4 regions of the Oceanobacillus locisalsi genome follow, and region 2 is predicted to be linked to each of the others. Evidence: riboswitches for the same ligand, from Rfam matches in the RefSeq annotation. Region 2 holds a riboswitch; each other region holds the start of a gene.
The links. Region 2 has a riboswitch for thiamine pyrophosphate ahead of tenA (thiaminase II). Riboswitches for the same ligand answer to the same signal wherever they lie in the genome.
Positions count from the first base shown of each region.

Region 1: linked by a shared signal. The riboswitch ahead of thiW (energy coupling factor transporter S component ThiW) and the one ahead of tenA (thiaminase II) in region 2 are both predicted to bind thiamine pyrophosphate.
Region 3: linked by a shared signal. The riboswitch ahead of thiM (hydroxyethylthiazole kinase) and the one ahead of tenA (thiaminase II) in region 2 are both predicted to bind thiamine pyrophosphate.
Region 4: linked by a shared signal. The riboswitch ahead of thiT (energy-coupled thiamine transporter ThiT) and the one ahead of tenA (thiaminase II) in region 2 are both predicted to bind thiamine pyrophosphate.

Region 1 covers NZ_JBHTKK010000002.1:304,063-307,231, reverse strand. Annotated here, with positions in the region: gene ACFQ19_RS03625 (LytTR family transcriptional regulator DNA-binding domain-containing protein) at 1-1,039, opposite strand, end outside; TPP riboswitch at 1,149-1,262, shown strand; gene thiW (energy coupling factor transporter S component ThiW) at 1,362-1,859, shown strand; gene thiD (bifunctional hydroxymethylpyrimidine kinase/phosphomethylpyrimidine kinase) at 1,890-2,711, shown strand; gene thiM (hydroxyethylthiazole kinase) at 2,701-3,169, shown strand, end outside.
Region 2 covers NZ_JBHTKK010000001.1:321,481-324,649, forward strand. Annotated here, with positions in the region: gene ACFQ19_RS01415 (YpjP family protein) at 1-91, opposite strand, end outside; gene tenA (thiaminase II) at 545-1,213, opposite strand; TPP riboswitch at 1,303-1,406, opposite strand; gene ACFQ19_RS01425 (S66 family peptidase) at 1,605-2,639, shown strand; gene ACFQ19_RS01430 (DUF2653 family protein) at 2,843-3,139, shown strand.
Region 3 covers NZ_JBHTKK010000012.1:30,715-33,883, reverse strand. Annotated here, with positions in the region: gene ACFQ19_RS10910 (TetR/AcrR family transcriptional regulator) at 1-159, shown strand, start outside; gene ACFQ19_RS10905 (Lin0512 family protein) at 286-645, opposite strand; gene thiM (hydroxyethylthiazole kinase) at 724-1,503, opposite strand; TPP riboswitch at 1,627-1,729, opposite strand; gene ACFQ19_RS10895 (arginase family protein) at 1,818-2,693, opposite strand; gene ACFQ19_RS10890 (MerR family DNA-binding transcriptional regulator) at 3,146-3,169, shown strand, end outside.
Region 4 covers NZ_JBHTKK010000022.1:25,407-28,575, reverse strand. Annotated here, with positions in the region: gene ACFQ19_RS15555 (response regulator transcription factor) at 1-121, opposite strand, end outside; gene thiT (energy-coupled thiamine transporter ThiT) at 631-1,197, opposite strand; TPP riboswitch at 1,349-1,452, opposite strand; gene ACFQ19_RS15545 (M3 family oligoendopeptidase) at 1,516-3,169, opposite strand, start outside.

The DNA.
Region 1 (3,169 bases), on a different contig from region 2:
ATAATTCTTTCAGCTCGTTCAACTTTGATTTCGATAGCGGGACTTCAGAGCTTTTTTTATCAACAAGAGATAAACTGTAGCTGTTTCTCGTCCAGGTAATCACTTCTCTTATTTTTTGAAGATTCACAATATAGGAGCGGTGACAACGAAAGAAGCCTTGATGGGACAGACGCTGTTCCAATTCTTTTAGGGTAAGCCCTGTCGGAAATCCTTCTCCGCGGGTATAGAGATAGGATTGTCCATCCTGGCTTTCGATATAATCAATTTCCTGTGGATCAAATAAAATGATTTTATCTTCTACTTTTGCGGAGATTTTATTTATCTGGAAAGCCTGCTTTATTTGGACCGTGTCTTCCGCTGTTTCCTCTGTATCTATTTCTAAGGATGTTAAACGTTCATTCTTCTCTGATTCGACTTCCATTTGCTTTATCCCCTGTTCATCTAAACGATAGACTGTGTCCGCAATCGTGATGGCGCTCTCTGTACTTGTTGTTAAAATCAGCACCGCCTTCTGTTGATTCTGCAGAAATTCGACAAATTGATGCAGGACGCGCTTTGTTTCTAAATCCATATTTACTTCAGGCTCTTCAAAAATCACCACTTCCGCTTCCTGCATTAATATTCTTCCAAACTGAACACGCCGCTTCTCAGAGCGATGAAGCTGATGCATCTTCCATCTCGCTTTTTCCTCTAATTGAATTTGCAAAAGTACTTCTTTTACAGAAACCTTTCTTTGATATAAAGAGCCAATAAATTTCAAATATTCCTGCACTTGCATTCGTTCGTAAATCCCTTCTTCATACCAGCAAACACCTAAACAGGAAAAGTATTTCTGTTTATCCTCCTGTAATGTTTGATGCTGAACCTGAATCGTTCCATTTCGTACATTTTCTTTTCCGGTAATCATCTGCAGCAACACGGAACGAATATTAACAGTTGATTGAATTGCTTTTATTTCTCCAGCTTTTACTTCTATATCTATCTTAGGGAACAATGTCTGGTCTCCCTGACGATATTCCATACCATTTATTTTTAGCATCCTTCATACCTCTTCCTGTCAATATATCATTATGAACTTGCAGTTTAATTATTCATTCATGACAAACTGCTTCATCTTTGATAAAGTAGAATCAAAGAAAATTATGAAAAGCAACTACTAGGGGAGCCCAACATGGCGGGCTGAGAGGAAAGCATGCTCACTTTCCGACTCTTATAAACCTGATCTGGTTAATACCAGCGTAGGGAAGTAGTCAATCAACGTATGATTACTCTCAGTATACCAAATCAGGCTTCCCGACAAAGCCTGATTTTTTTATTTTATAAAGTAGTTCCTTTTTTATTTGTCCAAATAAAAGGAGATGATGAAATTGAAAAATCGCACACGTTTATTAACGATGATGGCTGTTCTCGTAGCTATTGGAACGATTGGCTCTCAATTGCTCTGGTTTCCTGCAGGTGTCGCCAGAGCCTACCCGGTCCAGCATGCCGTTAATGTCATTGCCGCCATTTTGCTCGGGCCGGGTCCCGGAGTAATTGTTGCATTCATGATCAGCTTGCTCAGAAACCTTTTAGGACTGGGAACATTGGTTGCATTTCCCGGAGCGATGATTGGCGCTTTTGTTGCCGGGGTATTGTATAGGAAAACGTATAAATATCCGATGGCGGCCTTAGGAGAAATAATTGGTACTGGCATTATCGGTTCTTTCTTCGCTGTTCCTATCGCTAACTTACTTATGGGAAGTTCTGCAGGAGCTTTTGCCTTTATTCCGCCATTTATTGTAAGCAGTGTTTCCGGTGCATTAATCGGGTGGTTGTTAGTCAGCCGTCTCCCGTCACGCCAATTTTCTTTAACAAAATAAATCTTTTATTCTATGAAGGAGGTTTTTATCATGAAACCGATTCGTTGTGCATTAACCATTGCTGGTACTGATCCTAGCGGCGGTGCTGGTATACAAGCCGATTTAAAAACATTTCAAGAATTAAAAACTTATGGAATGTCTGTGATTACTTCCGTTGTAGCACAAAATACAACAGGAGTCCGCTCCGTTGAGCATATGCCGCTTTCCATGATTGAAGACCAGCTAGACGTCATTATAGAAGATATGCCGATTCATGCGATAAAAACAGGTATGATTGCAAGCAAGCCAATGATGGAATTAATCGTTAAAAAGTTAGAACAAGTCGATGCTCCATATGTTATGGATCCAGTAATGGTCGCTACCAGCGGAGATTCTCTGATAGATGAAGCGGGCCGAAACTATTTACGACAATATCTCCTCCCGTTAACAACCGTTGTAACACCAAATATTCCGGAAGCCGAATTCTTGACCGGATTATCGATTACAACAGAAGAAGATATGAAAGGAGCAGCAAAATATCTTGTTCAAGAATATGGAGTGGATGCTGCTTTAATCAAAGGAGGCCATCTAAAAGGACAAGCAATTGATTTTCTTTATGATGGAAATAACATGCACAGTTATGCTTCTGAGCGTATTGATACGCAAAACACGCATGGAACAGGCTGTACCTATTCTGCTGCTATTGCTGCTTATTTAGGAAAAGGTTATCCGCTCCCAGAAGCAGTGAAGCAGGCAAAAACGTTTGTAACTGCTGCCATTTCAAAATCATTTGAACTCGGAGAAGGAAATGGTCCGACAAACCACTGGGCTATCCGGGAAAATGAAGGGAAGGAGATTATTCATGAATCCTGATATTATCCAGCAAGCCAGAAACAACACCCCGCTTGTTCATCATTTAACCAATCAGGTTGTCGTCAACTTTAGTGCAAATGGTCTGCTTGCTTTTGGCGGCAGCCCGGTGATGGCCAAAGAAATGACAGAAGTCGCAGATATGGCAAAAGCTTCGGATGCAGTTGTTTTAAATATAGGTACAGTTTTAGAAAGTGAAGTTCCTGCAATGATTGCAGCGGGAAAAGTAGCTAACCAAAAAGGGATTCCGGTTGTCCTTGATCCTGTTGGCGTTGCTGCGACCCCATTTCGACAAGAAGTAATCGAAAGAATTTTAAAAGACGTACGCCCAACTGTTATTAAAGGAAATACAGGAGAAATCGCATCCTTGGTTGATACAGACATCCAAATGCGCGGTGTCGATTCTGTCGGCGCGGGAAACGTTGATGACATTGCAGAACAAGCCGGTAAGAAATGGAATA
Region 2 (3,169 bases):
CATCTACTTCCAGCAGATTGGTCGGTGAGTAAATTCCTAACGTTAAAATCGTTATAAATACAACTGCTATTCTTCTCCACCAAAGCTTCATCTTTCTCACCCGACTTCCGTACTTTTTCTTTATTTTACCATGAATCCATGTATTGTCTATCCAACTTTTTTACTTTTTTGAATTTTATCTGACTGAATAACATCGCTTACAAAGAAAGACAGCAATTTATTTGTATTTTCTTTCCTTCATGCAAAACGACATGAATATGCTTTTCCAATTTTAAAATAAAAATGAAAAGAGTTTACTCAATATACCGCTCAACAAAATGGCAAAACCAATCCCAATTACCATTCTTTTAGCTAAAATACGGGAGGGGTTCTCTGTATTGTTCATCTGAATCGCCAACTTTCCTTGATTTTACTATTTACCTTCTTGGTTTTGAGCGTGTCTTTACATCGATATCCTGCATGAATCACAATGTCAAAACACCTCCCCTTTACTTTCTCATATCATTTCTAATCATTCAATCAGCTGAACAACTAATCAACCGGGTTACACTGGCCAGCTTTCGCGATTATATGCCATGTCCCAAAACATATATTCATAGCGGCTCGTATTTAGAAAAATAGCTTCTAAATCATCTAGCTCTGCTTCCGTACACCCTTTTGCCAGTTCGTCCAATTTTTCTATCAGCCACTTGCCAATAGAACCAAACTCATCAGAGCTGTACATTTTCACCCATTCTCCGTACTGTTCATGTTCCAGGGCACCAGGCTTTTTTGCCAGCTCTAGTCCAATTTCATAATAACTCCAGGCACATGGTAAAATGGCCGCAATCAAGGATGCTAAAGAACCTTTCTGCGCTTCTGCAAGCATATTGCTGCTGTAGGCGAGCGTTACAGGACCAGGCACGGTAGCTTCCAACGCTTCTTTTGAAATCCCGAGACGTTCGGCATATTGACGGTGAAGATCCATTTCAAAATTCAAGGTCTCATCGAGTGATTTAGCAAATCCGGACATTGTATCTAAATCTTTGGCAAGCACTGTCCCCATCGCGATTACTTTGGAGTACTCGATTAAATACTTGTAATCCTGACACATGTAAAATTTAAATGCCTCGATATCAAGTGTCCCATTACCAATTCCCTGTACAAATGGATGTTGATGACTTTTTTCCCAAATCGAATCTGCAGACTGACGGATACGTTCTGTGAATGTCATATTATATGCGCTCCTCCTTCTTTGATTGCACGCAAAAAAGCCGCCTCCTGATATAGAAAGCGGCAGAAAAGGTTGGTTCATTGCCTATAGGCATATCCCGACCACTTCCCTCCGCTAGTACAAACTAGATCAGGTTAATAAGGGTCAAGGCCATTTGCCTCTCTCAGCTTTGTCAGCACCCCTAGTGGATTCTTTGCGTATTTTGTTTATCCCTTTCAGATTATCATAAGTATATGTAAGCGTAAAGCAATCCTAAAACAAAAGGATGGTACGAATGAAATCATTCCGCATCAAAAAACTAGGACATCAAATACGTTGTTGCAAAAATAAAGGATTTTATCTGTGTATATCGAATAAGTATTTATAAATCACAAAGAAAGGAGCATGTTATATGTTGATCAAGCCGCCAAAATTATCTCCCGGAGATAAAGTAGCAACTGTCAGCCTCTCCTGGGGAGGAGCAGGCGAGCCCTCCTTAAGGTGGCGCTACCAGCAAGGTGTGGAACGCTTAGAAACCGTATTTGGGATCGAAGTCGTTCCAATGCCTAACAGTTTAAAAGGAGAAACGTATATCGATGAGCATCCCGAGGCACGCGCTGAAGATCTCATGACGGCATTCGCTGATCCTGAAATCAAAGCAATCATCTCTACTATTGGCGGGGATGACAGTATTCGTCTTCTTCCTTATATAGATTTTGAGATTATCCGACAAAATCCCAAGATTTTTATGGGATTTTCTGATACGACGATTGCTCATTTATTCTGCTTTCATGCAGGCCTATCCTCCTTTTACGGACCAGCAATCATGACTGATTTTGCAGAAAATGTGGCGATGGATGATTATACGGTGAAGGCCATTCAAAACACGCTTTTCCAAGCGAAAGCAGTCGATGATATTCCCGCGCCGGAAAAATGGACTAGTGAATTTCTCGAATGGGATATTTCTAATAAAAACATTGCCAGGAGAATGCTTCCTGACCAAGGTTATGAACTCCTGCAAGGAAATGGGATCGTCACAGGAAACCTTATTGGCGGCTGTATCGAAGTGCTTGAGTTTGCGAAAGGAACTATCATCTGGCCGCAGCCGGAAGCATGGGAGAATAGCATTCTCTTTTTGGAAACATCGGAAGAAAAGTCAGACCCTGAATTAATAAAAAGATGGCTCAGAAATTATGCAGCCCAAGGGATACTCCAGCAAGCAAATGGAATGATTTTTGCCAAACCTTATGGAGAGGTGCATTATGAAGCGTATAAAGAAGTGATATTATCCGTTTTAGCAGAGAACGGGCTGACAGATCTTCCTGTCCTATATAATGTTTCTTTCGGACATACCGAACCAAAAGCACTTATTCCTTATGGAAGGTTGGCTCAAATCGATTGCCAGCAAGCATCCTTTTCCATTATAGAAGCAGCTGTTACGAGTTAAGTACAGCTGTTTTTATTTTATCATCACTCTCATTCGTGCATGAAACAGAGACAGTGATATAATATATATGCGAAACTTCCTAAATAAGCACTTCTTACTTCATGCTTATAGGGAGTTTATAGTAGAATAGAATGCAATTGGCATTATTACTAGAGGCTGACAAAAGTGTAGCCTTTCAACTATATGCAGGAGGAATTTGGGGTATGCAAAAACTTATTATTCCTGAAGAGGATATTGTGCTTGCTATATGTGTATACATTGGTGAAAAACAACAAATAGAGCCGGATAATGTGCAAGTAGAATTATTTTATGACGATTATTCCGGTGTTTCAGCAGAAATCATAACGCCATCCGGAAAACAGGAATTAATTACCAAGCAAATTATTACTGCATTAAGAGAATGGATTAAAGACAATCTCCATGCTGATCCTTATGCAGGTTTAAAACTGGATTTAGATAGACGAAACGGGATTTATGCCCGCCTTCGTTATGATAGTTAGTTTCTCACCGGGCTTTGTTTTTATCTTTCA
Region 3 (3,169 bases), on a different contig from region 2:
GGAAAAGTGGATCTGAAATATTCGGATGAATTTCTGCTGCTGTATTTCCAGGCGATTGTAGAAGGGATTTCCAAGCCGCAGATTTATGAGAAAATTGCCCCTTATACCGAAGAATGGACAGAAATGCTTATTAAAGGAATTGCACCGAGGAAGGATTGATCTTGCTCGATGCTTTCTTTTAAAGTAATTGCAACAAAAAAAGCCGGGAATTATCCGGCTTTTTTTCTCAGCAGGACGCAAAAGGAATACCTTTCCTTTCACTTCATTCTTTTTTTTTCTGTCTTCCTAATATCCCACTTCGACAACAGCATTGACAATATACATTAAGTCATTTTTATCTTCTTGGTCACTTAGATAGACACCGCTTGTTGTAATCAGCCCGCCATCTAACTTTTCCACCGTCACCGTGCCATACGGTATCAATTGCTTTATCTTTCCTTCATCCAAATGTTCCATATCTCCTGGAATACCCAATTTCACATTTACCTTCATGTTGTTTAAGTCTTGATCAGGCAGCGCGCCTTGAATTCCCGGCATTGAATTAGAATGAATTGCATTTGTCACAGCACGTTTGGAAGCTTCGTTAATATTTTGCCCGTGTAAATCTACGCCTGTACCTGTCTGAATAAATATCATTTGTTCCATGTTTTTGCTCTCCTTCCTGATTTTTATCGTTTCTGCATAATTATTTTCTACATTCCCATTTCTCTGAAATCATACATACTACCATTCTTCCAGCCGCTTATACTTATTTACTGTGTTTTGATCCAGAAAATATAATGTATCCAACAATGCTGGAATAAAGGAACCGGGTCCTTCTGCTTTTTTCATTGCCAACTCCGCTGCAATTCCATAAGCAGCAGTTACCTCAACACTTGCCTCATACACATCTTCCCCAACGCTGACATACGGTCCGATCAGCGAAGTGAGCAGACATCCGCTCGTTGTGATATTCTGCAACATGGCATCCCCATTACTGCAAAATGTTGTACGAACACCATCGGTAATCACGTCTGTTTTTCCAGTTGCAATGACGACTGTATTATATTTTTTTGCTACTGCCTTTGCGATTTCCGGATCAATTTCCGCAATGGTGGAGTCAGGACTTTTCATGGATTCAAACACATTTCCTAGTACAGCAATTTCTCCTGCATTGGCCCGAATAGCTGTAAATTGAACTTTTTCCAGCAGCTTATCAATGACTTCTGTCCGAAATGTTGTTCCTCCAGCAGCAATCGGATCCAAAATAACAGGAACCCCTTCCTCATTCGCTGTTTTCCCTGCAATCAACATGGCCTCTGCACGTTCCTCCGTCAGTGTTCCAAGATTCAACACAACAGCTTGAGCATGTTGCGCATTCTCCACTGCTTCTTTTGGAGTATGCGAATTAGCCGGAGAAGCACCGATTGCAATCAATCCATTTGCGGCAAAATTCGTGGCTACTTCATTGATGACATTATAGATAAGCGGGTTTCTACTTCTGATTTTCCCGATATAATCCATAACAAAACACTCCTTTTTTTCTAATTATTCCAAATACAAAATTTGCAAGAATTGCTTTAATAAATTAAAAACCACCCCGAAATGGAGTGGTTACTTTTACGTAAAAGATATAAATACACCGTATATCCGCCATCTCCACTTTCCTACGCTAGTATGAGCTAGATCAGGTTCAAAGGGATTAAGATGCAAATCTTATCTCAGCCAGACGGCACCCCTAGTGGTTTATTATTCAATGTTACATTCATTTTAATATTATATTTTCATATTGTAAAGGGATACAATAGGTGTACACTATTAGCCTGTCTTTATTATAATCAATCATTGAAAATCGATATTTGAGACAATGTTTTTCTAAGATTAATAGCATCCCAAGGCAGATGTTCAGCTATCCCTAGTCCAACAATTTCAGCTTGTTCAGAAACATCATTTAATACACGAGCAACTTGTGCAAGTTTCATTTCACCAACTGCCGCAGGAAAATCTTCTGAGTCCGTATATGGCTCTGCCGGATAAATAGAACGAAAATCCTTCGGGGATAAAACATCCAAGTCAAAGTGAACAGCTAAATATGCAATGTTATTTTCTTTTATCCAATCCATAATCGGATCGCTATTTTCTTTTAACTCCTCCGGACCGACAAAGGGGACATGTAATTCTTTTACTAACTTGTCCCTATCACGTAAATCCTTTTCTATTAATCCTGCATACATCATATGGCTCAAGGGCACCGGGTTTTTTACTTCTGTAACAAATTGAGGCGCACCCTTTCCCAGCAAATTGGCCGCCACCATCTCATGAACATCTGTCGAATCATTTGTTGTTGCAATATCCGGATGTGCATCCAACCATAAAATCCCTAGTTTATCACCATATTTTCCGCTTAAATAATCAAATGGCACTTGATCCATGGAACAGTCTCCGCCAAATATAATGACTTTATCCGGCTGCTGTTCTTTCAGAATGTCAGCTGTTTTTTTCATTTGTTGCGATATGACGTGCTCACCTTTTACACCATTTTTCACTTCTAATTTCTTTTCAAAGTCTGTATCCACTTCTACTTCAAATGTTTCGCTTGTTTTACTTTTCGGCGCAATGTGTGCTAATAGTTCACCTCCAAAAGCATAATCGGGGTTATTTCCTCCTTGCCACTGCGGGAATAGCAGTCTTATAGTCTTTTTATTTTGTGCCATATTTATTCTTCCTTTCTTTGGTTTTCTGCTTTAAATAAGCTTGTTGATACATTAATGCTATATCTTCTTTTATTCATTCAAAATGGGTTGCTCTATTTCTACTTGTTTTCCCTAAATGCTTCTACTATTAACCAAGATAGCTAATATAACACGCCTTTATTGCAATACGGCTATTTGTTACTTTACCTTTAATACTACTGTATACGAATGAACGCAATCATTTTACAATTTGTTTCGTCAGTCTCAGTTGCCAGTTAAAAATTAAAAATGACAGTTTCTTTATTTCCCAGGAAATTACCTCCACTCTCAGCATACCATTCTCGAATAAATTTACAGAGTGATATCAACGAACAAGAATCGATTATATTATTCTATCCTTTATTCCTTACCTTTTGCTGAAGCTATTATTCCTTTATTATTTAAAATAGAACAATATAAGAGGAGAATATAACATGCACAAAAACCTATACTCCATC
Region 4 (3,169 bases), on a different contig from region 2:
TCTCGTAAGCCTCTTCCCCGTCGTATGCCACGTCTGTCGTAAACCCGGCATTCTCGATATTGTATTTTAGCAACGTCACAATGGATTGTTCATCATCTACGATTAGAATTTCTTTATCCATTTGGAAAATCCCCCCTTAATTCATATATACGTTCCCATTGATAAAAAATCCTTCTTTAAATAAGATTTTCTCGAAGGAAAAGGAACATAAAAATATATTGCTTTCATCTTTATTTTCTTTATTCTACCATTATTTAGCCAGATAGCCTATTCCATAACAGAATGTTAATAAAACTTAACAAAATTAACATTCTGTTGAAAAAGAGTAGAAGGTGTAAGGCTGCCGCTGCGGCGGACCGTTTTGCTTTCCGACGTACAACGGTTTTTGATGGAGCGAGTAACCGCAGTCCCAGGACGTCGGAAAGCGAAGGGCTTGGCCGGAGTAGTCGCTATACACCATATTCTGATCAAAAAATAAAAGAATGTTTAAACTTAACATGATAATAGAGAGCGTGTTCATCCTGAAACAGCAAGGTTTATATACTTATTCTTTAGTGCGAACGTTGAGAAAATGAAATAAAAATCCTGAAGCAAGGCATGCTGCAGGATTTTTGTGTGAGGGAGTTTTCTTTACATTTTTCCTACTAATGTTCTCGGCTGTTTATAAAACAAAAGAAATACAATAATAAGACTTAAAACAAAAGATGGAATCATATAAGATGAATTATAAATTAATGAATAGAGCCAGGCTGGCTGCCCTTCTACTGCTGAACCGAAGAACACCATTCCGGCAATATAATGACAAATAAAACGGGCTGCTGAACCCAGGAATACGCCTGTCAGAATGTAGATAAAAGATTTTTTTATCTGCTTCTTTTTCATATTGTCGATAACCTGCTTGGAAAACACTCCAGCCAGTCCGACAACAGTGAAAGCTAGCCCATATTCAATAATGCCCTGTACCGGGTGCAAGATATAAGCCGTACCTGTAGCCACCTGCAGTATTCCCCAGAGGAACCCGGACAATAAGCCTCCCTTTAATCCCCACCGGAAAGCAACAATAAAGACAGGAATCATTGCAAAAGATACAGACCCTCCTTGCGGCCAGAGTGTAAATCCAATTGGTAAAATATCCAGTAATAAAGCCAGTGCTGTAAAGATAGCTACTTCGACCAAAAACAATGTTTTATTTTTCAAATGTTTCTCCCCCATTTACATGAAACAATCATAATTTAATACTTTCCTAACGCACAAAAAAGTAATGCCAAGGGGAGTCTTCTTGATGGTCATGTTCTTCCAATAATCATAAAAGAACATTTTACACTCCGCTCACACATTACTTTTATATCCATCAAAAAGTCCACAATCCCTGCGCCAGCGTTAACTGACAGGTTCAAAGGGTCAGAACACAAACATGTCCACTCTCAGCCAAAGGCTCCCCTTGCAGGCTTTTTTATTCACTTTTTTGTATAAATGTAGTATAAATCACTTTTAGATAATTCGCAATAGACGTGATTACTTTTCCAGTTTCTTGGCTAGTTCTAAAAATTCCTGGACATCCTGTTTACATATTTCCATTGCATTTTCCCAGAAATCAGGTTTTGTCAGATCCACCTGCAGATGCTTTTCAGCAAGTTGTTCCACAGTCATCCGGCCGGTATCTCTTAATAATGTAATATATTTTTCTTCAAAATTACCTTCATATTCTTTCGCATATGCATAAATTCCCTGACTGAATAAATAACCGAATGTATAAGGGAAATTATAGAACGGTACATTGGTAATATGAAAATGCAGCTTGGACGCCCAAAAATGCGGGTCGTATTCAGACAAACTTTCGCAATACGCTTCTTTTTGTGCTTCTACCATAAGCTCATTCAACCGGTACGTGCTTACCATCCCCTGTTTGCGTTCTTTATAGAATTGTTTCTCGAATAAGAAGCGGGCATGGATATTCATAAAGAAAGCAATGCTGCGTGACACTTTATCTTCTAATAAGGTCAACTTTTCTTCATCTGTTTGAGCCATTTTTACCGACGCATCTGCGACAATCATTTCCGCAAACGTGGAAGCAGTTTCTGCCACATTCATGGCATAACCTTGATTTAACCCATTTACATCATTCATCACATACTGATGATAACCATGCCCTAATTCATGGGCCAGTGTCGCGATATTGGAAGGCGTTCCTGAGTAAGTCATAAAGATACGGGTCTGCTCACTGACAGGAAAGCTCGTACAGAAACCTCCAGGACGTTTCCCTGCCCGATCTTCCGCTTCAATCCAGCGTTTCTCAAATGCCATTTGTGCGAAATCCGCCATTTGCGGGCTGAAACTGCGGAATTGTTCCACAATAAAAGCCGCTCCCGCATCATAGCTCATCTTTTCTATATTTGACCGGATAGGAGCATGTACATCAAAAATGCTTAATTCGTCCAAACCCAGCAGAGAAGCTTTTTGGTGTAAGTAATTAACAAATAGCGGTTTGTGTTTTTCAATCGCTCCCCACATCGCATGCAACGTTTCTTGCTGCATCCGATTTTTCTCTAAGGGCTCTTTCAACACATTCTCCCAACCGTAATGTTTATAAGTTTGCAGCCGAAAGCCCGCCAAGTGATTTAACGTCTGTCCGAATAAAGCTTCATTCTTTTTCCATGCATCACTGATTTGGCGAAAAACATGCTCTCTTTGCGCACGATCAGCAGTGGATAATTTATTTGAGGCCTGTCCGACAGAGTAAGGCTGCACCTCTCCGTTCTCTTCTATATCGATTGTCATGTTGCCGACAACCGCTTCATACATCTGATTCCAGGCATGGTATCCATCTATTGCTAAATCGCTGATTAAAATTTCTTCGTTTTCCGACAATTGTTCACGTGCTCGTTCTCTCCTTTCAGTTAATATAAATTGCAGCGGTTTCATTGTGTCTTGTACAAGCAGCCGGTTCCACGCAGTATCTGTTATTGCTGCCAGTTTCTGATCAATTATTTTCGTAAGCGCGCTATACGCTGCTGCTATTTGAGCTCTTTTGGCAACATAGATTTCAGCTTGTTTATCTGTTACATCTTGGGCACTTAAACAACTGATATAAGCTCCCATCTCACGTACCTTTTTCGTTATCCGTTCTAAATCACATACGATCTTTTCCCAGTTTTCAACCGATCCATTC